Linked DNA regions of Variovorax paradoxus. The protein of the gene in region 1 interacts with the protein of each later gene in a pairwise test. Links are inferred from orthologs where the notes say so. Each region holds a gene or a part of one and is shown on either strand. Other genes may lie near its edges. The genes, in order: QFZ47_RS23895, secA and acpP.

Region 1 (9,400 bases):
CCGCGCAGATCCTGGGCGGCTACTCGCTCGGCGGCGCCGACCTGCTGCGCCGCGCCATGGGCAAGAAAAAGCTCGAGGAGATGGCCGAGCACCGCGAGAAATTCCGCGCGGGCGCGCTCTCGACACATGGCATCCCGCAGGACAAGGCCGACGAGATCTTCGACCTGATGGAGAAGTTCGCGGGCTACGGCTTCAACAAGTCGCACGCCGCCGCCTACTCGCTGCTGGCGTACCACACGGGGTGGCTCAAGGTCCACTACACGGCCGAGTTCTTCTGCGCCAACATGACCGTGGAAATGGACGACACCGACAAGCTCAAGGTGTTGTTCGAAGACGCGCAGAAGAATTTCGGCATCACTTTCGAGCCGCCGGACGTGAACCGCGGCAACTACCGCTTCGAGCCCGTCACCGACAAGGTGATCCGCTATGGCCTGGGGGCCGTCAAGGGCACGGGCCAGCTCGCGGTCGAGGCCGTGGTGCGGGCGCGGGAAGAGGGCGGGCCGTTCAAGAGCCTGTTCGACTTCTGCGTGCGCATCGACCGCCAGCGCATCAACAAGCGCACGGTCGAGGCGCTCATCAAGGCTGGCGCCTTCGATGCGATCCAGCAGAACCGCGCCTCGCTCATTGCCTCGGTCGACCGCGCCTTCGAGTTCGCATCGGCCACCGAGGCCAATGCGGCGCAGGTCGACATCTTCGGCGACAGCGAGCACGGCTCGGCCACGCAGGAGCCCGAACTGGTGGACGCCACGCCCTGGGGCGTGAAGGAGCGGCTCACCTTCGAGAAGACGGCCGTGGGCTTCTATCTCTCGGGCCACCTGTTCGACGAGGTGGCGCACGAGGTGCGGCGCTTCTGCAAGCGCGAGATCGGCGACCTGATGGACACGCGCGACCAGCAGGTGATCGCGGGCATCGTGAGCGATTTCCGCGTGATCAACGGCCAGCGCGGGCGCCTGGCGATCTTCAAGCTCGACGACAAGTCCGACGCCATCGACGCCACCGCCGACGAGGCGCTGATCAACGCGAACCGCAACACCTTGAAGGACGACGAACTGGTGATCGTGAGCGGCCGGCTCCAGCCGGGCCGCGGCGGCTTCGAAGCGCGCTTTCAGGTGCAGCAAGTGTGGGACCTGGCCACCGCGCGCTGCCGCTTCGGAAAATTCCTGCGGGTGGCCGTCAACGGCAAGGCGCCCGACATCGCGCGCCTGGTGAAAGACTTTCCGCCGCGCACCGAGCAGAGCGAGCACGGCGATCTGGTGCAGGGGCTGCCGGTGCGCCTGTCGATGGCGCGCGGCGGTGCGCAGGTCGAACTGCAGCTGGGCGAGCGCGCCAGGTTCTTCCCGACCGACGCCGCGCTCGCCAGCTGGACGGCGCAGGCGGAGGCGGGCAAGGCCTCGGTGATCTACGAGTGAAACGAATGAGCCGCGAGGCGGCCGGGCGCGCGTAGCGCCTGGCCGGCCCCGTTAGCGCTTGGGCCGCAGCGAGACGATCAGCGAGGGGAAGATGCGCCCGTCGGTGTCGCGTGGCAGCTTGTCGGTCTTGTGCAGGCCGCGCTCGGCGGCTTCGTCCCAGCTGGGCAGTCCGCTCGACTTGGTCAGCTTGACGCCGACGATGGTGCCGTCCGGTGCCAGGTTCACTTCGAACTCGGCGGCCGGATTGCCGTTCACCGTCTCGGCGTCGGGGAAGGTGATGTTCGGACGCACCGCCGCGGCAATGCGTCCTGCGTAGCCGCTCGACGGTCCTGACGAGCGCAGGGCCGTGCCCTTGGAGTCGTCGCTGCCGCTCGCGCCTGCCAGGCCCTGCATGCGCTTGAGCGTTGCGGCCCGGTCGGCCGCGGCCTGCTTGGCTGCGGCTTCCTGCTGTTTCTTCGCTTCGGCCTGCTTGGCCTCGGCTTCCTGCTGCTTCTTCTGCTGATCGGCGAGCTTTTGCTGCTGCGCCTTCTTGCGTTCGGCTTCGTCTTCGGCGCGCTGCTTGGCTTCGAGCTCTTTCTTCTTCTGCTGTTGCTGCTGCTCGAGCTCGCGTTCTTTCTGTTCCTTCTGCTCCTTGAGCTTCTTCTCGCGCTCGAGCGCGATGTCGGGGGCGCGCGGCGCGGGTGCGGGCTCGGGTGCCTTCACCTGGGGCGGTGGCGGCGGCGCGGGAGCCGGCGGCGGAGGCGCGGGAGCGGGCGTGGGTGCCTGCGGTGCGGACAGGCGCGGCGCGGCCTGCTGCACCGTGGACGACCACAGCTCCGCATCGACGGCGCCTTCGTCGGCGTCGCTGCGCCAGCGCACGCCCCACGTCAGCGCCGCGATCAGGAGCGCGTGCGCAATCAGCGCAAGCAGCACCGCGCGCGGCGTGCCGCGCTGCGGCGGTGGTGCGAACTCGGGACGATCCAGGGCGAGCGACATGCCTTATTTGCCGCCCGTGGTGGTGACGGACAGGCCCACGCGCTCGATGCCGCTGCGCTTGAGCTGGTTCATCGCCTTCACGACGGTTTCGTACTTCACGGACTTGTCGGCGCTGATGACCACGGGGCGCTGGTCGTCGCCGCCCTGGGCGGTCTTGGCCGCGGAGCCGATCTGGGTCATGGGAACGGACGCGCCACCGCTGCCGGTGGACGGGTCTTTCTTGATCTGCACTTCATCGTCGCTCTTGATGACGATCTCGATGGGCTTGTCGGGCTGCTTGTTGGCGCGGTCGACCGAAGGCAGGTTGATCACGCTCGGCGTGATGAGCGGCGCGGTGACCATGAAGATGATCAGGAGCACCAGCATCACGTCGATGAACGGGACCATGTTGATCTCGTTGATCGTGCGGCGGCCTCGGCCCCGGGACGAAACGGCGGGCATGTGCTGGAACCTCCGCTCAGCGGTTGGCCGGAGCCGCCGCGGTTGCCGACGCCACCGCGGCCGGGTTGGCCGAGAGGTTGCGCTGCAGGATGTTGGAGAACTCCTCGATGTAGGTTTCGAGGGCAATGGCGATCTTGTCGATCTCGCGCGCGAAGCGGTTGTAGCCCACCACCGCCGGAATGGCGGCGAACAGGCCGATGGCGGTGGCCACCAGTGCTTCCGCAATGCCGGGCGCCACGGTGGCCAGCGTCACCTGCGCCAATGCGGCCAGGCCGGTGAAGGCATGCATGATCCCCCAGACCGTGCCGAACAGGCCGACGTAGGGCGACACCGAACCGACGGTGGCCAGGAACGACAGGTTGTGCTCGGCCGCGTCGAGTTCGCGCTGGAAGCTCGCGCGCATGGCGCGGCGGGCGCCATCCAGCAGCGTGGGGGCGTCGCTCACGTGGCGCTCGCGCAGCTTCTGGTACTCGCGCATGCCCGAAGCGAAGATGCGTTCCATGGGGCCGGCGAACTTGGCGTTCTGCGCGGCCGAGGCGAACAGCTCGTTCAGGCTGGTGCCCGACCAGAACTCGCGCTCGAAATCGTCGTTGAGCGCGCGCATGCGGCGCAGCGCGAAGTACTTGCGGATGATCGCGGCCCAGCTGGCGATCGAGACGATCACGAGCAGCAGCACGACCAGTTGCACCACGAAGCTCGCATGGAGCAGGAGATTGATGATGGAGAGGTCTTGGTTCATGGCTTGAAAGGTTGAGTCATGGAGCCGCCGCAGCGCTCGAGGGTTCCCGCAATTTGGGTGGGTATCCGCGCGGGGCGCAATGTGGAGGCATCCACCCAGCCGATGCGGATCGTGCCTTCGCACAGCAGAACGGGCGCCGCGGCTCCCGTTCGCTCTTGCTCTGTTTTTGATAGCACGTGTTGACCGATTATCAACGACGCGGTACCCAATTGTTTGAGATCGGCTGTAACCAGCAGTTCGTCGTCGAGCCGGGAAGGGCGATGGTATTTGAGCTGGGTTTCGCTCACCACGAACTGGCCGCCGGTTTCCTCGCGCAGCTTTCGCTGCTCCACGCCCAGCGAGCGCAGCCATTCGGTGCGGCCGCGCTCCATGAACTTGAGGTAGTTGGCGTAGAAGACGATGCCGCCGGCGTCGGTGTCTTCCCAGTAGACGCGGATCGGAAACGCGTAGCTCATGAGGCCGGGTTCGCGATCATGGCCCGCAGGCGTTCGACCGACTCCTGCAGATGCGCCATCGAACTCGCGGTGGAGAAGCGCACGAACTTGCCCGTCTCGGCCGTGCCGAAGTCGCGGCCCGGCGTCACGGCCACATGGGCGCGCTTCATGGTTTCGAAGGCGAAATCCCAGCTTCCCGAGATGCCCAGCTTCTCGGCGACGGCGGTGCAATCGGCCCAGGCGTAGAAGGCGCCATCGGGCACCACCGGCACGTTCAGGCCCAGCGCGTTGAGCTGCGGAATGAACCAGTCGCGGCGCGCCTTGAACTCGGCGCGGCGGCGCTCGTATTCGGCAATGCTCTCGGCCTCGAAGCAGGCCAGCGCTGCATGCTGCGACACGGTGCTCGCGCAGATGAAGAGGTTTTGCGCCAGCCGCTCGACCACTGGCACCAGCGCTTCGGGCACCACCAGCCAGCCCAGGCGCCAGCCGGTCATGTTGAAGTACTTGCTGAAGCTGTTGATGCTGATGACGTTGTCGTCGATGGCCAATGCCGTCTGCCCGAAGGCATCGTCGTAGGACAGGCCGAGATAGATCTCGTCAATCAGCGTGATGCCGCCGCGCTGCGACACCACCTCGTGAATGCGGCGCAGTTCATCGGGCGCGATCGAGGTGCCCGTCGGGTTGGAGGGCGAGGCGAGCAGCACGCCGCGCGTCCTGTCGGTCCAGGCGGCCTCGACCTTGGCGGCCGTGAGCTGGAAGCGCTCTTCGGCGGTGGTGGGTATCAGCACGGCCTTGCCATCCGCGGCACTCACGAAGTGGCGGTTGCAGGGGTAGCTGGGATCGGGCAGAAGTATCTCGTCGCCGGACTCGATCAAGGCCAGGCAGGCCAGTTGCAGCGCAGCCGAGGCCCCTGCGGTCACCACGATGCGGCGCGCCGGCACGTCGACACCGAAGCGCTGGGTGTACCAGCCGCTGATGCGCTCGCGCAGCAGCTCCAGGCCGGTGGCCTGTGTGTACTGCGTGGCGCCGGCGCGAACGGCGCGCGCAGCGGCTTCCTGCACCAGCGGCGGGGCGGTGAAGTCGGGCTCGCCGATGTTCAGGAAGATCATCGGCCGGTCGGTGTGGGCCACCTCGCGCGCGAGCACGCCGGCGGCCTTGGCCACCTCCATCACATAGAAGGGTTCGATGCGCTGTGCGCGCGCCGAGATCCTCATTGCACCCCCAGGCTACGGCGCTGCGCGCCTTCGCCACCCCCCTCGCAAGCGAGGGGGCGAGCGCCTTCGGGCGGCCGGGCGGCGCTCCTCACGTCCTCGCCTTGCCTGAGGCCCGGTCGGCCTCGACCTCGGCGGCGCGCAATTGCGGTGCCAGGCCATTGAGCACGGCGTTGACGTACTTGTGGCCGTCGGTGCCGCCGAATTCCTTGGCCAACTCGATGCACTCGTTGAGCACCACGCGCCATGGCACGTCCAGGCAGTGCTGGAACTCGTACACGCCGATCCACATCACGGCATGCTCGACGGGCGATATCTCTTCGAACTTGCGGTCGAGCAGCGGGCGGATCAATGCGTCGAGCTGTTCGGCGCCCTCGATCGATCCGTGCAGCAGCGCGTCGTAATGCGCGGCATCGGCCTTGTGAAAGCCTGCGAGGTCGCGCGTGAAGTGGTCGATATCGGTCGGGTCGTTGCGGCCCACCAGGTGCTGGTAGAGCGCCTGCAGCGCGAATTCGCGTGCGCGGCTGCGGTTCGACTTGGCCGAAGCCTTGCGCGCGCCGGTGCTGGTCAGGCCGGTACGCACTTGCCGTGCCGGGCGCGGCTTGGCGCCGGCTGCTTTGTTGTTGTCGTTGTCTTCGGTCATTTGAGAGAGGCCAGCAACTGCGCCATTTCGACAGCCACCTGGGCCGCGTCGCGGCCCTTGTCGGTCTGTCGGGCGACGGCTTGCGCCAGGTTTTCGGTCGTGAGGATCGCGTTGGCGATGGGAAGGCGGTGGTCGAGCGCAACGCGGCTCACGCTCGCACCCGATTCGTTGGCCACCAGTTCGAAGTGATAGGTCTCGCCGCGGATGATGCAGCCCAGCGCCACCAGCGCGTGGTAGCCGCCGCGCACGGCCATGGCCTGCAGGGCCACCGGCACTTCGAGCGCGCCGGGAACCTGCACATGATGGATGTCGTCCGCGGCCACGCCCAGCTTCTCGAGCTCGGCGAGGCAGGCCGCGGCGAGCGCATCGGTGATGTCGGCGTTGAAGCGCGCCTGCACGATGCCGATGCGCAGCCCTTTTCCGTCGAGCGGCTTTGCATCCGCTCCCTTGTTTGCGCCTTGCATGTCGTGTCAGTCTTTAGTCTTTGGTGAGGTAGCCGGCAATCTCGAGCCCGTAGCCCGCGGCCATGCTCGGCATGCGCCGCGGCGTGCCGAGCAGGTTCATCTTGTGCACGCCGCATTCGCGCAGGATCTGCGCGCCGATGCCGTAGCTGCGAAGGTCCATGCGGCCGCGCTCGGGTGCTTGCGCAGGGCGCGCGGTGCCGTCGAATTGCGCGAGCAGTTCGCCGGCCGTTTCGCCGCAATTGAGCAGCACGGCCACGCCCTTGCCCTCGTTCGCGATGTGCGCGAGGCTGGCGTCCAGGCTCCACGAGTGCAGGGAGCGGTTGATCTCGAGCGCGTCGAGCACCGACAGCGGCTCGTGCACGCGTACCGACACCGTGTCTTCGGGCGCCCACTGGCCGCGCACCAGCGCCAGGTGCACGCCGCGGCTCGGCTTGTCGATGAAGGCATGCGCGGTGAAAGCGCCCCAGGCCGTCTGGATCTCGCGGCAACCGACCTTTTCAACCAGCGATTCGACGCGGCTGCGGTGCTCGATGAGCGCGGCAATGGTGCCGATCTTCAGCCCATGCTCGGCCGCGAAGAGCTGCAGGTCGGGCAGGCGGGCCATGGTGCCGTCTTCGTTCATCACCTCGCAGATCACCGAGGCGGGCGAGCAGCCGGCCATCGCGGCCAGGTCGCAGCCGGCTTCGGTATGGCCGGCGCGCATCAGCACGCCGCCGTCCACCGCCTGCAGCGGGAAGATGTGGCCGGGCTGCACCAGGTCGCTGGCCACGGCGTTGCGCGCCACGGCCGCCTGCACGGTGCGCGCGCGGTCGGCCGCCGAGATGCCGGTGGTCACGCCTTCGGCCGCCTCGATGGAGACGGTGAAGGCGGTCGAATGCTTGGCGCCGTTGCGCGACACCATGGGCGGCAGCTGCAGCCGCTCGCACATCTCGCGCGAGAGCGTGAGGCAGATCAGCCCGCGCGCGTGGCGCGCCATGAAGTTGATGGCCTCGGGCGTGATGTGGTCGGCCGCAATGACGATGTCGCCTTCGTTTTCGCGGTCTTCCTCGTCCACCAGGATCACCATGCGCCCGGCGGCGAGCTCGGCCACGATCTCCTCGACCGGGGAAATCGGCGCGGGCGCCCGCGTGCCGCGGGGTGCGCCGATGGGCGTGACGGAAGCGTTCATTCGGCGGTGTCCTTGGAATACGTGGAAGGGGTCGGCACCAGGACGCCGGCCTGGAGCATGCGCTCCACATAGCGCGCCACGGTGTCTATTTCGAGATTGACCTTCGAACCGGCCTGCAGGCTGCCCAGCGAAGTGTTGTCGACCGTGTGCGGAATCAGGTTGATGCTGATCTCGGCGCCATCGGCGATGTCGTTCACGCTGTTGACCGTGAGGCTCACGCCGTTGATCGTGATGGAGCCCTTGTACGCCAGGAAGCGCGCGAGCGCGAGTGGCGCCACCACGCGCAGCTCCCAGCTTTCGCCGACCGGCGCGAAGTGGCTCACCGTGCCGATGCCGTCCACATGGCCGGAGACGATGTGGCCGCCCAGCCGGTCGCTGGCGCGCAGCGCCTTCTCGAGGTTGATGCGGGCGCCTTCCGCGGTCAGCCCCGCGGTCTTGTCGAGCGATTCGGCCGAGATGTCGATGGTGAACTGCTGCCGGGCAGGGTCGAGCGTGGTCACGGTCATGCACGCGCCGTTGAGCGCAATGCTGTCGCCGAGCCCGACGTCGTCAAGATAGCCGTCGGGCACCGCAATGCCGAGTCTTTTGCCGTAGGAGGAGGAGGGGCCGAGGTCGTGGATGGCGGCGATGCGCCCCACGCCGGTGATGATTCCGGTGAACATCCGCGCATTTTCGCAGACATCCTGGGTCCGCCCGGCGAGCGCCTGCATTCGCCCGCTAGAAAGCGTCCCTTCCCGCGACCCGGGCCACGATCCGGAGGTCCGGCCCGATCCGCTCGATGGTCCTGAATTCCAGCGGCAGCGCGCCGGCCAGGTCGGCCAGCGGCCCGCCGGTGTGAATGCCGGAAGCCATGTCGAGCCCGTCGCCGATGAGCTTGGGCGCCAGATACACCAGCAGCTCGTCGACCAGGCCCTCGCGCAGCAGCGAGCCATTGAGCTTGTGGCCGGCCTCGACGTGGAGTTCGTTGACCTCGCGCCGGGCGAGATCCCGCAGCATCGCCGCCAGGTCGACTTTGCCCTGCGCGTTGGGCAGATAGGCGATGGTGGCGCCGCGCGCTTCCAGCGCGGCGGCCTTGGCGTCGTCCGGCGCCGCAGCGTAAATCCAGACCGGCCGGCCAGCCATGAAGATCTGCGCGCCGGGCGGGGTCTGCAATTGGCTGTCGACCACCACCACATGCGGCTGGCGGCTGGTTTGCACCAGCCGCACGTCGAGCCGGGGGTCGTCCTCCAGCACCGTGCCCACGCCGGTCAGCACCGCGCCGGCCCGGGCGCGCCAGGCGTGGCCGTCAGCGCGCGCCGGTTCCGAGGTGATCCATTGGCTCACGCCGTTGCGCAGGCCGGTTTTGCCGTCCAGCGAGGCGGCAGCCTTGAGCCGCACCCAGGGCGTCTTGCGGACCATGCGGCTGAAAAAACCGATGTTGAGTTCGCGCGCCTCCTCCGCGCCCGGTCCCACCCCGACCGCCACGCCCGCGGCACGCAGCCGCTCGAAGCCCTGGCCGGCGACCAGCGGGTTGGGGTCGGCGATCGATGCCACGACCCGGCCGATGCCGGCCGCGGCCAGCGCATCGCAGCAGGGGCCGGTGCGGCCGTGGTGCGCGCAGGGCTCGAGCGTGACGAAGGCGGTGGCGCCGGCGACCGAAAGGCCCCGCGCCGCGGCATCGCGCAGCGCCATGACCTCGGCATGCGGGCCGCCGACCTGCTGCGTGCGGCCCTGGCCGATCACCGCGCCATTCGCGTCCACCAGCACGCAGCCGACGCGCGGATTGGGATCGGTCTCTGGCCCGGCCTGGCGTGCGAGATCGAGGGCCTGGGTCATGAAATTCACAATTTCATTTGCATTTGTCATTTTTTATTGAATCAAATCTATTTTTAAATCAATTTAAAAACAATTGAAACCCGTGATCCATTGATCTGTTT
Region 2 (9,703 bases), 1.3 Mb from region 1 along the record:
CTCCACCGTCTCGCCGGCCTCGATCTTGCCGCCCGGGAATTCCCAGAAGCCCGCATAGGCCTTGCCCTCGGGGCGGGTCGACAGCAGCAGCGCGCCGTCGGCCGGCCGGATCAGCACGCCGACGGCCACCTCGGTGTGCTTGCGGCCCGGCTGTGCGCTCATGCCGTGGCCCGCCCCGCGTAGTCGCGCGCGAACTGGTAGGCCACGCGGCCGCTGCGCGAACCACGCTCGAGCGCCCAGACCAGCGCCTCGGGCCGCGCTGCCTCGATGGCGGCCTTGTCGACGCCGAACGACGACAGCCATTGCGCGACGATCGCGAGGTATTCGTTCTGGCTGAACGGATAGAAGCTCACCCACAGGCCGAAGCGCTCCGACAGCGAGATCTTTTCCTCGATCACCTCGCCGGGATGGACTTCGCCGTCCTCGGTGTGGGTGTAGCTGAGGTTGTCCTTCATGTATTCAGGCAGCAGGTGGCGCCGGTTGCTGGTCGCGTAGATCAGCACGTTGGGCGTCGATGCGGCAATCGATCCGTCGAGGATCGACTTGAGCGCCTTGTAGCCGGGCTCGCCCTCGTCAAAGCTCAGGTCGTCGCTGAACACGATGAACTTCTCGGGCCGCTGCGACACCACCTCGACGATGTCGGGCAGGTCGGTGAGTTCGGCCTTGTCGACCTCGATCAGGCGCAGTCCCTGCGGCGCGTAGGCCTGCAGGCAGGCGCGAATCAGCGACGACTTGCCCGTGCCGCGCGCGCCGGTCAGCAGCACGTTGTTGGCCGGCTTGCCTTCGACGAACTGGCGCGTGTTGCGCTCGATCTTTTCCTTCTGGATGTCGATTTCCTTCAGCGAATCGAGTGCCATCGCAGCCACGTGCTTGACGGGCTCGAGCACGCCGTGGCCCGAACTGCGGCGCCGATAGCGCCAGGCGATCGACGCGTTCCAGTCGGCCGGTGCAGCCAGCGGCTGCGGCAGGATCGATTCGATGCGGCCGATCAGCTGTTCGGCGCGCTCGATCAGCTTCTGGAACTGTTCATTCATGACCGGTAGTCGGCGTTGATGGTCACGTACTCGTGGCTGAAGTCGCAGGTCCACACCGTCTCGCTGGCCTTGCCGCGGCCCAGGCCGATGCGCACCGTGATCTCGCTCTGCTTCATCACGCGCTGGCCGTCTTCCTCGCGGTACGACGGGTTGCGCCCGCCCTTGACGGCCACGTGCACGTCGTCGAGGAACAGGTCGATGCCGGTCTGGTCGAGATCTTCGATGCCCGCGTAGCCCACGGCCGCGAGGATGCGGCCCAAGTTGGGGTCGCTGGCATAGAACGCCGTCTTGACCAGCGGCGAATGCGCCACGGCATAAGCCACCTGCCTGCACTCGGCGGCATCGCGCCCGCCTTCGACCTGGATGGTGATGAACTTGGTGGAGCCTTCGCCGTCGCGCACGATTGCCTGCGCCAGTTGGCGCGCGACGTTCTGCATGGCTTCGACCAGGGCCTGGCCTTCGGGCGAATCGAGCGAGGTGATGGTGGCGTGCGCCGCCTTCTGCGTGGCAATGACCACGAAGGAGTCGTTGGTCGAGGTATCGCCGTCGATGGTCACGCGATTGAACGAGGCATCGGCGAGCCGCTTGGCCAGCGGCTGGATCAGCGCCGGGTCGATCTTTGCGTCGGTGGCCATGAAGCCCAGCATGGTCGCCATGTTCGGGCGGATCATGCCGGCGCCCTTGCTGATGCCGGTGATGGTGACGGTGGCGCCGCCAATTTGAACCCGCTGGCTGAACGCCTTGGGGATCGTGTCGGTGGTCATGATGCCTTCGGCCGCACGCGCCCAGTGGTTCTCCGAAGCATCGGCCAGCGCGGCCGGCAGGCCGGCCTCGATGCGGTCCACGGGCAGCGGCTCCATGATCACGCCGGTGGAAAACGGCAGGATCTGCTCGGGCGCGATCTCCAGCTGGCGCGCGAGTGCGATGCAGGTGGAGCGCGTGCGCATCAGGCCGTCTTCGCCCGTGCCGGCATTGGCGTTGCCGGTATTGATGACCATGGCGCGAATGCCGTAGTTGGCCACCAGATGGTCGCGGCAGACCTGCACCGGCGCCGCGCAGAAGCGGTTCTGGGTGAACACGCCGCCGACCGCCGAGCCTTCGTCGATCAGCACCACCGTCAGGTCCTTGCGGTTGGCCTTGCGCACACCCGCTTCGGCCACGCCGATGCGGACGCCGGGCACCGCGAACAAGGCGGCAGGATCAGGGGCGGACAGGTTCACGGGCATGGCGGTTTCTCTTCTCCGGAGTTTCTGGGTCAGCTGAGCTTGCCGTGGCAATGCTTGTATTTCTTGCCGCTGCCGCAGGGGCACGGGTCGTTGCGGCCGACGCGGGCAAAGGCCGCGGCTTCGGCGCCGAGCGTGCCGAGCCCCAGCCCCGCGGCCGCGATGCGGCGCTGGTTTTCTTCGTCCAGGCGCACCTCGACCTCGCCGGTTTCGGTGGGCGCGCTGTAGGTGATGTTCGAGAGGTTCTCGCCGCGGCTCTCGAGCGCATCCGCCGCTTCTTCGAACTGCTCGCCCGACTGCACGCGCACCGTCATGAGCTGGCGCGTGACTTCGTTCTTGACCGAGTCGAGCAGCTGGCCGAAGAGCTCGAAGGCCTCGCGCTTGTATTCCTGCTTGGGCTGCTTCTGCGCATAGCCGCGCAGGTGAATGCCCTGGCGCAGGTAGTCGAGCGAGGCCAGGTGCTCGCGCCAGTGGGTGTCGATGCTCTGCAGCAGCACCATGCGCTCGAACTGCGTGAAGTTCTCCTGGCCGATCAGCGCCACCTTGGCATCGAAGCTGTCGTTGGCGGTCTTGACCACCTTCTCGACGATGTCTTCGTCGCTCACGGCCTCGGCCGCTTCGATGTCCTTCTTCAGGGGCATGTCGATGCCCCACTCGTTGGCGAGGCTCTTTTCGAGGCCGTCGAGGTCCCACTGCTCCTCGACCGATTCGGCCGGCACGTACTGCCGCACGACATCGGTGAAGCAGCCTTCGCGCAGCGCCGCGATCTGCGCCGTGAGGTCGCCCGCGTCGAGGATGTCGTTGCGCTGCTGGTAGATCACCTTGCGCTGGTCGTTCGAAACGTCGTCGTATTCGAGCAGCTGCTTGCGGATGTCGAAGTTGCGTGCCTCGACCTTGCGCTGCGCGCTCTCGATGCTGCGCGTGACGATGCCGGCCTCGATGGCTTCGCCGTCGGGCATCTTGAGGCGGTCCATGATCGCCTTCACGCGGTCGCCCGCGAAGATGCGCATCAGCGGATCGTCCAGGCTCAGGTAGAAGCGCGAGGAGCCCGGGTCGCCCTGGCGGCCCGAGCGGCCGCGCAGCTGGTTGTCGATGCGGCGCGACTCATGGCGCTCGGTTGCGATGATGCGCAGGCCGCCGAGCGACTTGACGAATTCATGGTCCTTGGTCCATTCGGCGCGCACATGCGCGATGTCGGCCTCCTTGGTGGCGTCGTCGCGGCCTTCGTCGTTCTCGATGGCCTCGACCATCTTCTCGATGTTGCCGCCCAGCACGATGTCGGTACCGCGGCCGGCCATGTTGGTCGCGATGGTGATCATCTTCGTGCGGCCGGCCTGCGCCACGATGTCGGCTTCGCGCGCATGCTGCTTGGCGTTGAGCACCTGGTGCGGCAGGTCCGCCTGGGTGAGCAGGCCGTCGATGATTTCGGAGTTCTCGATCGACGAGGTGCCCACCAGCACCGGCTGGCCGCGCTCGTAGCATTCGCGGATGTCCTGGATGGCCGCCTCGTACTTCTCGCGCGTGGTCTTGTAGACGCGGTCGAGCTGGTCGTCGCGCCTGCTGATGCGGTTCGGCGGAATGATGACCGTCTCGAGGCCATAGATTTCCTGGAACTCGTAGGCTTCGGTGTCGGCCGTGCCGGTCATGCCGGCCAGCTTGCCGTAGAGGCGGAAGTAGTTCTGGAAGGTGATGGAGGCCAGCGTCTGGTTCTCGGCCTGGATCTGCACGCCTTCCTTGGCTTCCACGGCCTGGTGCAGGCCATCGCTCCAGCGCCGGCCCGTCATGAGGCGGCCGGTGAATTCGTCGACGATGACCACTTCGCCCTGCTGCACCACGTAGTGCTGATCGCGGTGGTACAGGTGCCGTGCGCGCAGCGCGGCGTTCAGGTGGTGCATCAGCGTGATGTTGGCCGGGTCGTAGAGCGACGCGCCTTCGGGCAGCAGCTTGAATTCGCCCAGCAGCTGCTCGGCCTTCTCGTGGCCGTCTTCAGTCAGGAACACCTGGTGGGTTTTTTCGTCGACCGTGAAGTCGCCCGGCACCGTGACGCCTTCACCCGTGCGCGGATCGGCCTCGCCTTCCTGCTTGGTTAGCAGCGGCACCACCCTGTTGATGGCCAGGTAAAGGTCGGTGTGGTCTTCGGCCTGGCCGCTGATGATCAGCGGCGTGCGGGCCTCGTCGATCAGGATGGAGTCCACCTCGTCGACGATGGCGTAGTTCAGGCTGCGCTGAACCCGGTCGCCGGGCTCGTACACCATGTTGTCGCGCAGGTAGTCGAAGCCGTACTCGTTGTTGGTGCCGTAGGTGATGTCGCTGGCGTAGGCCTGCTGCTTTTCCTCGCGCGGCATCTGCGGCAGGTTGATGCCCACCGTGAGGCCAAGGAAGTTGTACAGGCGCCCCATCCACTGGGCGTCGCGGTTGGCGAGGTAGTCGTTCACGGTGACCACGTGCACGCCCTGGCCCGACAGCGCATTCAGGTACACCGGCAGCGTGGCGGTCAGGGTCTTGCCCTCGCCGGTGCGCATTTCGGCGATCTTTCCGTTGTGAAGCGCCATGCCGCCGAGCAGCTGCACGTCGAAGTGGCGCATCTTCATGACGCGCTTGGAGCCTTCGCGCACGGTGGCAAAGGCTTCCGGCAGCAGGTCGTCGAGGGTTTCGCCCTTGGCGATGCGGTCCTTGAACTCCTGAGTCTTGGCACGCAGCCCGTCGTCGGTGAGCTTCTCGAATTCGGGTTCGAGCGCATTGATGCGCTCCACCGTCTTGCGATACTGCTTGAGGAGCCGGTCGTTGCGACTGCCGAAAATCTGGGTCAGGAAGTTGGTTGCCATTGGCGTGGAGATGGGCGGGCACCTGACACGACAGGCACTGCGACCGGATTCCCTAAGATATGGTGAAAGCAGTTGGGCGCACCTTCTTCGAATGCAAGCTCCGAAGAAGGCAAGCGGCTCCAGACCGGATCTGCCGGCGCAAGCGTCGGCAAACCGGGCATTTTAGCTGTCTTGTTCCACCCTCCGGATTACCCATGAATCGCCGCTCCGTCCCCCCCTTCACGTTGCAGCAGGCCGCCGAAGGTTCGCCCACCCTGGCGAGCCTGATCGCCCGCGCGCGCGACGCGAGCGAGCGGCTGCGGGCGGTCGAGGGACTGATCCCGCCGCCCATGCGCCCGGCCGTGCAGGCCGGCCCGGCCGAAGGGGACGTGTGGTGCCTGCTGGTCAACGGCAGCGCCGCGGCCGCCAAGCTGCGGCAGCTGTCGCCGATGCTGGTCACCCGGCTGCGCAACAAGGGCTGGGACGTGAACACGATCCGGATCAAGGTGCAATCCGGGCGCTGAACAAAAGAAAAACGGCCGGCCGCGCAAACGGCCCGCCCATCGGCTCCCGACCTATTGCGGCTGAAGCCCGATGTCGTGCGCCACCTTCTGCCAGCGCTCGGCTTCGGCGCGCATGAAAGCCCGCAGCTCGCCCGTGGTGGACCCCTGCAGCTGCACGCCGAGCACGGCCATGCGCTCCTTCACCGACGGATGGTCCAGCGCCGCGATGGCTTCGCGCCGCAGCCGCTCGGTCACCTCCAGCGGCGTGGTGGCGGGCGCCACCATGGCCCACCACTGGTCGATCTCCAGACCTTTGAGCCCGCTCTCCGCGAGGCCAGGCACTTCCTTGAGCCCCGGAATGTTCACGCGCTGCGCGCTCGTCACCAGCAGCGGGCGGATCCGGTTGGCGCCCAGCAGGCTGGAACCGCTGGCCAGCGTGGCGAAGTGCCCGGCCACCGTGCCCGCCGCCACGTCGGTGAGCGCCGGCGCCGAGCCGCGATAGGGAACCATGTTGAACCTGATCTTCGTGCGGCTCGCCAGCAGTTCGGCCGCCAGGTGGCTCACCGTGCCGGCGCCGCTATGCGCAATGGCCGGCGGCATCGGACGGGCGGCCGCCGTCCTGATGAAGGTCTTGAAATCCCGGCTGTCGTCGTCCATGCCCGCAAAGAAGACGAGGGGCGAGGTGCCGATCATCGTCACCGGCGTGAAGTCGCGCAGCAGGTCGTAGGGCAAGCGCGTGGTCACCGCGGGCGCAATGGCGTGCGGCAGCTCGACGATGGCCAGTGTGTAGCCGTCGGGCGCGGCCTTGGCCGCTGCCTCGGTGCCTATCTGGCCGGCCGCGCCGGGCCGGTTGTCGACGATCACCGAGTTGCCGATCGTCTGGCTCATGCGCTGCGCCATGGCGCGCGCAATGGCGTCGGTGCTCCCGCCGGCGGCCCACGGCACGATCAGCTTGATGGGTTTGTCGGGAAAGGCCGCCCAGGCGCGCTGCGCCGTGGTGGTGAACAGGGCGGCTGAACCGGCAGCCAGGAAGGCGCGGCGTTGCATTGCTTGCATGGTTTCGGTTCCTTCTGGATGGCTCGGAAGTTCAGGCGGCCGGGTCGGGCCAGCTCGGGTCGCGTGAGGCGTTGGCCGTGAGCATCAGCACCACGTGGGCATCGCCGGCAATGGCGTTGCCCTCGCGCAGCTGGCGCAGGGCGTCCAGTCCGGCCGCCGCGCACAGTTCGGCGCTCACGCCGGCCGCCGTGAGCGTTCGCCGGGCCGCGCGGGCCTGGTCGTCGCCCACCACCACCGCGCCACCGCCCGAGGCGACTGCGGCTTGCCACTGCAGGAAGGTCACGGTGGACCCGGCGGTGGAAAACTGCGCGGTGTGGCCGGGGTACATGCCGTCGAGCGCGCCGCCGGCCAGCACGCGCGAGAGGCGCGCAAAAGGTTCGACCAGCCAGAGCCGCGGCAGGCGCGAGATGCGCCCGGCGGCCAGCAGGTCGCGAAAGCCCGCGTAGATGCCCCAGGCCAGATCGCCGCGCGCCGTGGGAATCACCACGTGATCGGGCAGGCCGCCCTCGGCCAGGCACTCCAGGGCAATGGGCTTGTAGCCCTCGATCGCCAGCGGCGCGCTTCCCAATGCTGGCAGGCGGTAATTGGTCAGCGCGAAATAACCCGGATGTTGTGAGCGCTCACGCACGAAAGCCCAGCGGCCGGCGTTGTCGGAAAAGATGTGGCGCCGAGCGCCAAGGGCATCGAGCTGCCGCGCATAGGCGGCCGGCAGGCCTTCGTAGGTTGCCACTTCGCAGCGCAGGCCCGCGGCCCACGCATAGTGCGCCGCCGAGATCGCGGCATTGCCCGAAGAGGCCAGCACCAGCGTGTGGGCACCGAAATCCAGCGCCTGGGCCACGCCCACCGCGGTCATGCGGTCCTTGTGGGAGCCGGTAGGGTTGCCCGATTCGTCCTTGAGCGCGAGGCGCGCCACGCCGAACGCGCGGGCAAGCTCCGGGATGTCAAGCAGAGGCGTGCCGCCCTCGCCCAGCGTGAAGCCCGGCGCGTAGGGCATGGGCAGGGGGCTGCCGCCACCCGGCAGGTAGCTCGCGTGCAGCCCGACGTGGATGCCCAAGCCGCGGCAGGCAGGGCAGCCGTCGTTCGCCAGCGTGAGCGGATAGGGAGCCTCGCAGCGCAGGCACCGAAAGCCTTGCAATCGGGGATTTTTCGCCGGGCGCGGCGGACGGGTCCGCGCGGTGCCTGGCGGATCGGCGGACGGCTCGGAAGCCGAGGCGAGCTTGAAGCGGAGTACGGGCGCAGGCATGTTCAGGCGGTCCTGGGTGGAGAGGTCGTGCCCAAATCTTAGGCGTCTGCAAATAAAATCATCTAGCTTGAAATACTCAAGCGATAAATAAACTTATCGATGCGCTTCACCGAAATAGAGACGTTCCGGGCCCTGATGCGCGCCGGCTCCACGCGCAAGGCCGCGGCCCTGCTGCATGTGACGCAGCCCGCCATCAGCCAGTCGCTCAAGCGGCTCGAGGCGCAGGCCGGCATGCTCCTGTTCCAGCGCACCGGAGGGCGGCTGGTGCCCACGCCCGAGGCGCACGCGCTGTGGACCGAGGTCGAGCGCGTCTTCATCGGCATGGAGGCCATCGAGCACCGCATGCGCAGCCTGCGCGACTTCGGCACCAACCAGCTCGAGCTCAGTTGCTATCCGGCCTTCGGCCTCGGCTTCATGCCCCGTGCGCTGGAGCGCCTGAAGGCGCACCGGGGCGACAACAGTCCGTGGCCGCAGGTGTCGCTGCAGGTGCTCAGCTCCAAGGATGTGCGCGACCGCGTGGCAAAGGGCGTCTCCGACTTCGGCCTGATGGCCGACGAACTGCCGCTCGAAGGCATCGATCACTCGACCTTCGCGCGCTTTCCCGGCGTGGTCGTGATGCCGCAAGGCCATGCGCTGGCGCGCTTCAAGCGCGTCGAGCCGGAGCAGCTCGCGCAGGTGCCCTTCCTGGCCCTGAACCCCGAAGACCCTTCGCACCGCGGGCTCGAAACCGCACTGGCCGAACGCGGCGCGGCGCTTCGGGTGATGGTGCAGACGCCCTATGCGGCCAGCGTGTGCGAGATGGCCGTGCGCGGCCTGGGCGTGGGGCTGGTCAACCCGATCACCGCGCTCGACTACGCGGAACGCGGCCTCGTGGTGCGCCGGCTCTCGGTCGACGTGTTCTTTTCCTGCGTGCTGGCCCTGCCCGCGGGCAAGGTGCTGTCCACCACCGCGCGCGACTTTCTCTCGCTCATGCGACGGCAACTGGCGGAAGACGAGAAGCGCATCCAGCGCTACCTGCGCTGAGGCCGCACCGGCGTCCTACTTCCAGCCGAACTCGTGGTTCAGCCCCACGACGAAGCCGCGCACGCGCTGCGGTCCCGTCCTGGAGGCGCTGACATCCACGCTGACCAGCGGCGTGAGGGCGAAGCGCCCGCCGATGCGCGAGGTCCAGACCCCCGACGCGCGGCTGCGCTCGGCGATCAGCGAAACCTTGTCGTCGAGCGCCCACTCCACCGCCAGCCCGCCGCGCGGTGTGCGGGCGCCCGTGCCGGTGGCCCAGTCGGCGCCGAGGTTGGCGTGAATCTGCAGGCTGTCCGCCGGGCGCCACGTGACCGGCAGCACGAACTGGCCGCCCGCACGGCCGCCACGCGTCAGGTCGAACATGGCACCGAGCGACAGCGCCGCACTCAGCGGCGCATCGGCCGCTGGTCCGAAGAAGTTCCACTTGAGTTGCGGGCCCGCAGTGACCGTGTGCACGCGCTGAACTGAAAGTCGGTCGATGTTCAGCCCCAGCTCGACCGGCCCGACGCGGCAGGACGGACCGATGTGCAGCCCGGTCACCGGTTCGGGGCCGGTGCGGCCCCACCAGGCTTCGTACTGGCATTGGCCAGGATCGAGCATGCCGGCGTCATCGATGTCGAAATGGCCTGCGGCCCGGGCACCGGCACTCGCCAGAATGCAGGCAGCCACGGGCAGCCAGGCAGGTTGCGGCCATCGAATTGTTGTTCTGAGTTTGTTCTTTTTCATCGCCGGCATCCCGAAAGACACGGCATTCTAGGGATGGCGAAAGTCGCCGCGGTGGCGCGGCGACTGCCCGGCAGATTTTTAGATCTCGAACTGC
Region 3 (9,138 bases), 3.8 Mb from region 1 along the record:
CGATGCGCACGCCGCCACGCATCTTGAGTTCCTTCTTCTGGGCTTCGGTCAGGTCGCTGACCGCGAGGCCGAGCGCCTTGCCGGCCGCCGACGGCTTGGCCTGCGGCTCCTCGCGCTCGGGCTGGCGCTTGCCGGCCGGCTTGGCTTCTGCATCGCCCTCGGCCACGGTGACCGAGAGCTCGCGCGTACTGCCGTTGCGGAACACCGTCAGCGTGTTCTTGGCGCCGGGCTTGGTGCTGGCCACCGAGCGCGACAGGTCGCTGGGCGTCTCGATGGCCTTGTCGCCGTACTTGGTGATGATGTCGCCCTCGCGCACGCCGGCCTTGTCGGCTGCCGAACCCGGCACCACGCTGCTCACGAGCGCACCGCGCGCCTTGCCCAAGCCGATGGATTCGGCCACGTCCTTCGAGACCGAGCCGATGGTCACGCCGATCAGCCCGCGCGAGACGCGCCCGGTGGCGCGCAGCTGGTCGCTGACGCGGATCGCCTCGTCGATCGGAATCGAGAACGAAATGCCCATGTAGCCGCCCGAGCGCGAATAGATCTGGCTGTTGATGCCCACCACTTCGCCGCGCAGGTTGATCAGCGGGCCGCCCGAGTTGCCGGGGTTGATGGCGACGTCGGTCTGGATCAGGGGCACCAGGTCGCCGGTGTCGCGCTGCTTTGCGCTCACGATGCCGGCGGTCACGGTGTTCTCGAGGCCGAAGGGCGAACCGATGGCCATGACCCATTCGCCAACCCGCAGCTTCGAGATGTCGCCAACCTTCACCACCGGCAGGCTCGTCGCCTCGATCTTGACCACGGCGACGTCGCTGCGCTTGTCGGCACCGATCAGCTTGGCCTTGAACTCGCGCTTGTCGGTCAGCGTGACGAGGATTTCGGACGCGTCCTCGATCACGTGGGCATTGGTCATGACATAGCCGTCGGCGGACAGGATGAAGCCCGAGCCCACGCCGCGCGGACGCTCTTCCTCCTGCGGCTGCTGCGGCCGGTTCGGGCGCGGGCCTGGACGCGGGTTGCCGGGCAGCGGCTGCCCGAAGAAGCGCCGGAAGAATTCCTGCATCTCCTCGTCCATTTCGCCGCTGCCGCCGCTGGAGGTCACTTTCTCGACGGTACGGATCCCGACCACGGCCGGCCCCACCTGCTCCACGAGATCGGCGAAATCGGGCAATCCGCGCGCCTGCGGCGTCTGTGCACTGGCCGGCGCGGCCGGCAGGAAACCCACGGCTGCCGAACAGGCCACGCCGAATGCGAAGAGATAGGAACGAAGCTTGTGTCCCTCGACTTTGAACATCATCGGTTTTCTTTCAAAAGAACAGAGCGGCCAAAAGAAGAGCTATGAGTCGGTGATACGGACTTGGTTCAGCACCATCGTCCTGCGCATGCGCAGCAGGTCAGCGCGTGCGCGAGAGGCTTTGGGCGAACGCATTGAGCGTCTGCTGCGGCACCTCGCCCACAGCGGTCAGCCACCAGTCGCTCGCCGGTTCGGGCAGTCGCCGGCGAATGGCGTTGGTTGCCCCGATCGTCAGCACACCATCCCGAGGCGCACGCTTTTCATCGTAGCGCTCGATGAAAAGCGACACCGAGGCCAGGCCATCGGAGAAGGTCCATTGCACGGTGCGGTCCTGCCCCGCCTTGTCGTCGCTGCCGGCCGGACGCCGGTAGAAGCTGCGCGGCTTGAAGCCGGCCACCGGCGCCTTGAGGACCCAGCCTTCGTCCTGCGCGCTGGTGCGTTCGAGCTCCAGCTTCTCGACGCGGTAGCCGCTGGTGTTGGTCATCATCTGCGCGAGCGCCTGCGCCTTGACCGGTGCGTCGAGCTGCAATTCGGAAAACGCCGACTGCTCCACCACACGGGATTCGGCATCCACGGTCTGCAGCTTCACCACCAGGCCGGAGCGGCGCTCGCTCCAGATGCGATAGCCGAAGCGCAGCCCGTCGTGCGGCACCAGCTGCACCACGTCGGCATCGAAGCCTGCCACGCGGTCCTTGCCGACGGCCCGCACGTCGTAGAAGTCGCCGATCGACGAATCGGGCTTGTCGGGCAAGTTGGGGAACAGGTCGAGATTCTCGCGCTTCTCGACCTTCACGACCTTCGCCTCGGGCAGGAAGGTCATCACATGGTGGTTGCGCCTGAACGTGGAGCGCGGCGGTCCCGACAGGGCCTCGATGCGCTCGATCTGCAGATCGCCGTCGCGCACATGCCAGATGCGTGCGCTCGACAGGTCGCCGCCCGCGGCCGAAACCACGAAGGTGCCAACGTAATTGCGCTGCCGGGCTCCCGTATGCATGCGTTGCAGCCATTCGACGACGCTCATCGAGGGCGGCGCATCGCCAGCCTGGGCCGAGGCCGTCCCCCTGGGGTTCGCCGGACCAGGCCGGGTCTGCGCGGCCGCGATCTGCGCAAGACAAAAAGCAGCGAACACCAGCGCGAACGCGCGTGCGGAGATCGGCATCTGAACGGTCATTGGAGAGAGACAGGCGCGGATCAGCGCGCAGGGCCTTCGAAGGTCGCGTTGCGCAGGAAGCCCGAGGGCATTTGCGACGCGCCACCGGCCTGCTGGTGCGCTTCGAGCAATTGGTCGAGCCGCGGATCGCGCAGCATGACCTGCGGACTGCCGTTGCCGACCATCACACGGGTTGGCGTGAGCGCGGCCGTGGGCGGAAGCTGGCTGTTGGCGGCCGCGGCGGCCAGCACCGAATTGGCGGCCGGCTGCTGCTGGGCAGCTGCGATCTGGGCACCCAGCGACGACGCGCCAATGCCGTTGCCGACCAGGGTCCAGCTGATGGCGGCAACCGCCACCAGCGACGCGGCGCCGGCCACCAGCTTCCAGCGGAAGACCGGCTCGTTGGCTGCGTCGGCCCTGTGTCGCGCCGTCAGCACCGCGGGTGCTGCGGCCGGCGCCGGCGCCGCGATGACGGGCTCCGCGGCCAGGCGCTGCTGGAAGCGGGCCAGGAATGCGTTGCTGTCGCTGCAGGGCGAATGGGCGCCCGAGCGCAGGATGTCGCCCACCAGGTGATAGGCGCGCCAGGCACCGCGCGCATCTTCTTTCGCGCAGACGGTGTCGATGGCCCGCGCGAAGTCCTCGCCATGCAAATGACCGTCCGCCAGCGCGGACACCTGTTCACGAACCGTCATCGTCTGATTCATTTCATTCACCTGCTTACCTACCAACGCTTGCCGGACTGGTTGTCCAGCAGCGGTTTGACCCTGGCCGAAATGGCCTCACGCGCCCGGAAAATACGCGAGCGCACCGTGCCGATAGGGCAATCCATGACCTCGGCGATCTCTTCGTAACTCATGCCCTCGATCTCGCGCAGGGTGACCGCCTGGCGCAATTCGGGCGGCAATGCTTCCATGGCCGCCTGGACCACCTGGGCGATCTCGTTCGCTGCCAAGACTGATTCGGGAGTTTCGTCGCTGATTGGTTCGTTTCCAGGGCGGTAAGTTTCATCGTCCTCGTCAGAAGACGGCCGCAGGGCGCTTTCGGAGATGGTCGGGTCGCGCTTCATGTCGACCAGCGCCTTCTTGGCGGTGTTGACCGCAATCCGGTAGAGCCAGGTGTAGAACTGGGCATCGCCACGGAACTGGTGGAGCGCGCGGTAGGCCCGGATGAAGGTTTCCTGGGCGATGTCTTCGACCAGGTCGACGTCGCGCACCATGCGCCCGATCAGGCGCTCGATCCGGCGCTGGTACTTGATGACCAGCAGCTCGAAGGCCTTCTGGTCACCCGCGACCGTGCGCTGGACCAGCTGGAGGTCGACCTCGCCCGGACGCGGCGCCTCGGCGGACCCATTCGGGCAAGCCGGAGTCCGGTGGCACTGGCGGCGGAGAAGTTGTCATCGGGGAGGTTCAGGGCGCATCGGCAGGCGCGGTGGCTCGCCACGGCTCGCCCGCAGGCGAGGCGGACGGGGCGCGCGAATATACCGCACGGCGCACATCGCGCCAGCGTTCCGGCATGGCGCGCTGCTCGATCCATATCCACCGTCCGGCGCGGCCCGGCCGGGTCAGCCGGACCAGCAGCAGCGATTGCAGGTCGAGCGCCACGGCGGCGCGCGCCGCGTGAACGGCCCGGCCGGGGTCGGCGCCCGTCAAGGTCCAGCACAGGCCGTCGAAGTGCAGCATGGCGGCACCGTCGCTCCGCAGCCCGAGTCCGGCCGCAATGCCTGAAAACAGGACGCTCAGAACCAGCAGCAGCTGGCGCCAGCCGACGCTATCGATCAAATAGCACGACAGGCCCGCGCAGCAGGCACCCAAGGCCCACGTGGCAAGCAAGATCCGGGTCGCGCCGCGCGAGCGCCCCACCGGATAGGTCACCGATGGCGCGCTGTACATGGAAGAGCAAGGTTCAAACGCGCTTGAACACCAGCGTGCCGTTGGTGCCGCCGAAGCCGAAGTTGTTCTTGACCGCGACATCGATCTTGAGATCGCGCGCCTGATTGGCGCAATAGTCGAGGTCGCACTCCGGATCCTGGTTGAAGATATTGATGGTCGGGGGGCTCTTCTGGTGATGCAGCGCAAGCACCGTGAACACCGATTCGATGCCGCCGGCGCCGCCCAGCAGGTGGCCGGTCATCGACTTGGTCGAGTTCACGACGAGCTTCTTCGCGTGATCGCCGAAGGCGAGCTTGACCGCGTTGGTCTCGTTGAGGTCGCCGATCTGCGTCGAGGTGCCATGCGCGTTGAGGTACTGGACCTCATCGGCGTTGACGCCGGCATTGGCCAGCGCCATGGCCATCGAACGACGGGGGCCGTCGACGTCGGGCGCGGTCATGTGGTACGCGTCGCCGGTCAGGCCGAAGCCCGAGACTTCCGCGTAGATCTTGGCGCCGCGCGCCTTGGCATGCTCATACTCTTCGAGCACCAGCACGCCGGAGCCCTCGCCCAGCACGAAGCCGTCGCGGTCCTTGTCCCACGGGCGCGAGGCCGTTGCGGGATCGTCATTGCGCGTGCTCAGTGCACGCGGCGCAGTGAAGCCGCCGATGCCCAGTGGGGAAATGGTCGACTCGGCGCCGCCCGCGATCATCACGTCGGCATCGCCGTATTCGATCATGCGTGCCGAGGTGCCGATGGCATGCAGGCCCGTGGTGCAGGCCGTGACGACCGCGATGTTCGGGCCCTTGAAGCCGTACTTGATCGACACGTGGCCCGAGATCATGTTGATGATGGAAGCCGGCACGAAGAACGGCGAAATGCGGCGGGGGCCGCGGCTCGCGTATTCGCCGTGCGTCTCTTCGATCATCGGCAGCCCGCCGATGCCGGAGCCGATGTTGCAGCCGATGCGCACGGCTTTCTCGTAAGGCAGCGCTTCGCCGGTCGGCAGTCCGCTGTCCTGCACCGCCTGGATGGCGGCGGCAAGCCCCAGATGAATGAAGCGGTCCATGTGACGCGCTTCTTTCTCCGAGATGTATTGTGTGATGTCGAAACCCTTGACCTCACCGGCGAACTTGCAAGCGAAGGCGCTTGCATCGAACGCGGTGATGTTCGCAATACCCGACTTCCCGGCCAACAGGTTGGCCCAGGATTCGGTTGCGGTGTTTCCGACAGGAGCGATGCAACCGAGTCCGGTCACGACGACGCGGCGTTTGGTCATGCCGGCAAACCTTTCTGGAAGCGCTGAAGACTGATGTCGGCGCGTACGGGGCTGAAGAAGAAAAGCGCCGCCGGCCGAGACAGTTCCAACTGGGCCCGATCAGGCCTTTTGATTCTTGGTGGCGTAGTCGACGGCGTTTTGCACCGTGGTGATCTTCTCGGCGTCTTCGTCGGGAATCTCGATCCCGAATTCGTCTTCGAGTGCCATCACCAGTTCGACCGTGTCGAGCGAGTCTGCGCCGAGGTCGGCCACGAAGGCCTTCTCGTTCGTTACTTGGGACTCTTCCACGCCGAGTTGCTCGGCGATGATTTTCTTGACACGTGCTTCGATATCGCTCATTTGGTTCCCTCTGAGGGTTGTAGGTAACAGTGGATTTTAGCCGGGCGCATTGTGGCATTTGCCGTGCGCCCGGTACGGGAAAAGATTGCGCCTTGCGGCTACATGTGCATGCCGCCGTTGACGTGCAGTTCCTGCCCCGTCACGTAGGACGCCTGGGGCGATGCGAGGTAGGCCACTGCATGTGCGATGTCGGCCGGCTTGCCCAGGTGGCCCAGCGGGATCTGCTGCAGCAACGCCTGCTGCTGTGCTTCGGGCAGGCTGGCCGTCATGTCGGTCTCGATGAAGCCCGGCGCCACGCAGTTGACCGTGATGTTGCGGCTGCCCAGCTCGCGGGCCAGTGCGCGGGTCATGCCCGCCACGCCGGCCTTGGCCGCCGCGTAGTTGGCCTGGCCGGCATTGCCGGAGGCGCCCACCACGCTCGTGATGCTGATGATGCGGCCATAGCGCTGCTTCATCATCGGGCGGATCACCGCGCGCGAGAGGCGGAACACGGCCTTGAGATTGGTGTCGAGCACCGCGTCCCAGTCGTCGTCCTTCATGCGCATGGCCAGCGTGTCGCGCGTGATACCGGCGTTGTTGACCAGCACGTGGATCTCGCCGTAGGCCTTGACGATCTCGTCGACCAGCGCCTCGACGGCGACGGCGTCGTTCACATCGAGTGCACGGCCGCGGCCGTCGAAGGCGCTGAGCGCCGAAGTGATCTTTGCCGCGCTGTCCTCGGTGGTGCCGGTGCCGACCACCTTGAGGCCGCGCTGCGCCAGCTCGAGCGCAATGGCTGCTCCGATGCCGCGCGATGCGCCGGTGACCAGGGCGACTTGCCCTTCGAATTTGGGAATGCTCATAAAAGAAGTGTCGGGGCCCTGCGCCGTTCAGCCGGCGAGCGATTGTCGGGTGTCCGCGAGCGTCGCCGGGTCGTACACCGACGCGGCTTCCAGCTCGGGGGCGATGCGCTTGACCATGCCGGCCAGCACCCTGCCCGGCCCGCACTCGATGATGGAGGCTACGCCGCGCAGTTTCAAGGCCTGCACGCTTTCGACCCAGCGAACCGGACCGGCGGCCTGGCGCACCAGGGCGTCGCGGATGCGCGCAGGGTCGGTCTCGACAGCCACGTCGATGTTGTTCAGCACCGGAATCTGCGGCGCAGCGAGCGTGAGGGTGGCGAGCTTTTCGCGCAGCGCCTCGGCCGCGGGCTTCATCAGGCTCGAATGGAACGGCGCCGACACCGGCAGCAACAGCGCGCGCTTGGCGCCGTTGGCCTTGAGCAATTCGCAGGCCTTGTCGACGGCCGCCTTGCTGCCGGCGATCACGGTCTGCATGGGATCGTTGAAATTCACCGCCTCGACGATTTCGGCGCTGCCTGCACCGAACGATGCCGTGGCTTCCGCGCAGCCCGCCACGACCTTGCCGGCTTCCATGCCCAGCACGGCCGCCATGGCGCCGACCCCGACGGGCACTGCCTGCTGCATGGCCCGCGCCCGAAAACGCACCAGCGGCGCGGCCTGCGCGAGCGTCAGCACACCCGACGCGACCAGCGCCGAATATTCACCCAGCGAATGCCCGGCCACCACCGAAGGCGTTGCCCCGCCCTCGGCGAGCCAGGCGCGCCAGGCGGCAACGCCGGCCACCAGCATCACCGGCTGGGTGTTGGTGGTCAGCGCAAGTTCTTCCTTCGGGCCGTTCTTGATCAGCCCGGCGACGTTTTCGCCCAGCGCTTCGGAGGCTTCGCGCAGGGTTTCGGCCACGGCCGGGTGATCGCCCCAGGCGTCGAGCATGCCGACGGCCTGGGAGCCTTGACCCGGGAAGACAAAAGCAAAGGATTTCATTTTTATTAAAGCGTGGTGTCGCATCGCTGCCCGCAGGGGGCATGGCCATGCACTACAGATTCAATAGCACCGCGCCCCAGGTGAAGCCCCCGCCCACGCCTTCCAGCATGACGGTTTCGCCCTTCTTCACCTTGCCGGACCGCACGGCCTCGTCGAGCGCCAGCGGAATCGAGGCGGCCGAGGTGTTGCCATGCTCGTTGACCGTGACGACGAGCTTTTCGCGCGGAAGCTTCAGCTTCTTTGCCGTGCCTTCCATGATGCGGATGTTGGCCTGGTGCGGAATGAGCCAGTCGATGTCGGCCTCGGTCTTGCCTGCTTTCGCAAGCGTGGCGCGGGCGGCATCCTCGAGCACGCGCACCGCCAGCTTGAACACGGCCTGGCCGTCCATGTGCAGCAGCGGCGTCCCCAGCACATTGCCGCCGGAGACGTGACCGGGCACGCAAAGGATGCCGACGTGCTTGCCGTCCGCATGCAGGTCGCTCGCCAGGATGCCCGGCTCCTCGCTGGCCTCGAGCACGACGGCGCCGGCGCCGTCGCCGAACAGCACGCAGGTGGTGCGGTCGTTGAAATCGAGAATGCGCGAGAAAACTTCGGCGCCGACCACCAGCGCGCAGCGCGCCGTGCCGGTGCGGATCAGGGCGTCGGCCACGGTCAGCGCATAGACGAAGCCGCTGCAGACCGCCTGGACGTCGAAGGCGGGGCAGCCGGCAATGCCGAGCTTGTTCTGAAGAATGGCCGCCGACGACGGAAACACCATGTCGGGCGTCGAGGTGGCGACGATGATCAGGTCGACGTCTTCCGCCTTGCGGCCCGCGGCTTCGAGCGCGTGCCTGGCGGCCTCGAGGCCGAGATCGCTGCTCGTGACTTCGGGCGCTGCGAAGTGGCGTGCATGGATGCCGGTACGCTCGACGATCCATTGGTCCGAGGTTTCGATGCCGCGCGATGCCAATTCCTTGGCAAGGTCGTCATTGGTCACCCGGCGCGGGGGCAGATAGCTGCCGGTGCCGGTGATGCGTGAATAAGGGCTCATCAAACGTGGAGGGCCGTCGCGTCGGCTGGCACCGCGGGCTCCTGCCGCGCGAGCAATGGCGCGGCGTGAGCGATGCGGGCCCGCACGCGATCGAGCAGGTTGTTGCGAGCGGCATCATAAGCGCGATCCAGCGCATGTCCGAAAGCCACTTCGTCAGCCGAGCCATGGCTCTTGAAGACCAGGCCGCGCAGGCCCAGCAGCGCCGCGCCGTTGTACCGTCGATGGTCAAGCCGGTTTTTGAACGCTTTTAGGACCGGATAGGCAACAATTGCCGCGGCCTTCGTGAAAATGCTCCGCGAGAATTCGACGCGGATGAATTCGCCGATCATCGAGGCCACGCCTTCGCTGGCCTTCA

Evidence for each region.
Region 2: the proteins of QFZ47_RS23895 (region 1) and secA interact in binary tests that used the Escherichia coli proteins (3 or more experiments, as listed by UniProt). The link is inferred for Variovorax paradoxus from one-to-one orthologs.
Region 3: the proteins of QFZ47_RS23895 (region 1) and acpP interact in binary tests that used the Escherichia coli proteins (3 or more experiments, as listed by UniProt). The link is inferred for Variovorax paradoxus from one-to-one orthologs.

Annotation. Positions count from the first base shown.
Region 1 is NZ_JAUSXL010000002.1:4,298,943-4,308,342, forward strand. The notes cover bases 2,291-5,285. They hold QFZ47_RS23895 (YbgC/FadM family acyl-CoA thioesterase), read right to left. Parts: upstream 4,020-5,285; coding sequence 3,561-4,019; downstream 2,291-3,560. Other genes in these bases: tolA (cell envelope integrity protein TolA), read right to left, coding at 2,291-2,384; QFZ47_RS23885 (ExbD/TolR family protein), read right to left, coding at 2,388-2,825; tolQ (protein TolQ), read right to left, coding at 2,842-3,564; QFZ47_RS23900 (pyridoxal phosphate-dependent aminotransferase), read right to left, coding at 4,016-5,212. In the rest of the region: dnaE (DNA polymerase III subunit alpha), read left to right, coding at 1-1,409; more of tolA, read right to left, coding at 1,461-2,290; transcription antitermination factor NusB, read right to left, coding at 5,301-5,852; ribH (6,7-dimethyl-8-ribityllumazine synthase), read right to left, coding at 5,849-6,316; ribBA (bifunctional 3,4-dihydroxy-2-butanone-4-phosphate synthase/GTP cyclohydrolase II), read right to left, coding at 6,330-7,484; QFZ47_RS23920 (riboflavin synthase), read right to left, coding at 7,481-8,146; bifunctional diaminohydroxyphosphoribosylaminopyrimidine deaminase/5-amino-6-(5-phosphoribosylamino)uracil reductase RibD, read right to left, coding at 8,202-9,329.
Region 2 is NZ_JAUSXL010000002.1:2,981,463-2,991,165, reverse strand. What follows is about bases 2,090-5,387. They hold secA (preprotein translocase subunit SecA), read right to left. Parts: upstream 5,083-5,387; coding sequence 2,290-5,082; downstream 2,090-2,289. Other genes in these bases: QFZ47_RS17710 (hypothetical protein), read left to right, coding at 5,277-5,387; argJ (bifunctional glutamate N-acetyltransferase/amino-acid acetyltransferase ArgJ), read right to left, coding at 2,090-2,260. Outside these bases: QFZ47_RS17730 ((deoxy)nucleoside triphosphate pyrophosphohydrolase), read right to left, coding at 1-162; QFZ47_RS17725 (ATP-binding protein), read right to left, coding at 159-1,034; more of argJ, read right to left, coding at 1,031-2,089; more of QFZ47_RS17710, read left to right, coding at 5,388-5,585; QFZ47_RS17705 (Bug family tripartite tricarboxylate transporter substrate binding protein), read right to left, coding at 5,637-6,620; QFZ47_RS17700 (pyridoxal-phosphate dependent enzyme), read right to left, coding at 6,652-7,863; QFZ47_RS17695 (LysR substrate-binding domain-containing protein), read left to right, coding at 7,963-8,886; QFZ47_RS17690 (PA4824 family protein), read right to left, coding at 8,902-9,552; QFZ47_RS17685 (response regulator transcription factor), read right to left, coding at 9,688-9,703. UniProt on the Escherichia coli protein: Required for protein export, interacts with the SecYEG preprotein conducting channel.
Region 3 is NZ_JAUSXL010000002.1:494,213-503,350, forward strand. What follows is about bases 4,311-7,043. They hold acpP (acyl carrier protein), read right to left. Parts: upstream 5,931-7,043; coding sequence 5,691-5,930; downstream 4,311-5,690. Other genes in these bases: fabF (beta-ketoacyl-ACP synthase II), read right to left, coding at 4,347-5,591; fabG (3-oxoacyl-ACP reductase FabG), read right to left, coding at 6,029-6,772; fabD (ACP S-malonyltransferase), read right to left, coding at 6,800-7,043. Also shown: QFZ47_RS06130 (DegQ family serine endoprotease), read right to left, coding at 1-1,297; QFZ47_RS06135 (MucB/RseB C-terminal domain-containing protein), read right to left, coding at 1,395-2,465; QFZ47_RS06140 (sigma-E factor negative regulatory protein), read right to left, coding at 2,486-3,148; RNA polymerase sigma factor RpoE, read right to left, coding at 3,166-3,750; QFZ47_RS06150 (hypothetical protein), read right to left, coding at 3,851-4,273; more of fabD, read right to left, coding at 7,044-7,753; QFZ47_RS06175 (beta-ketoacyl-ACP synthase III), read right to left, coding at 7,806-8,783; phosphate acyltransferase PlsX, read right to left, coding at 8,783-9,138. UniProt on the Escherichia coli protein: Carrier of the growing fatty acid chain in fatty acid biosynthesis.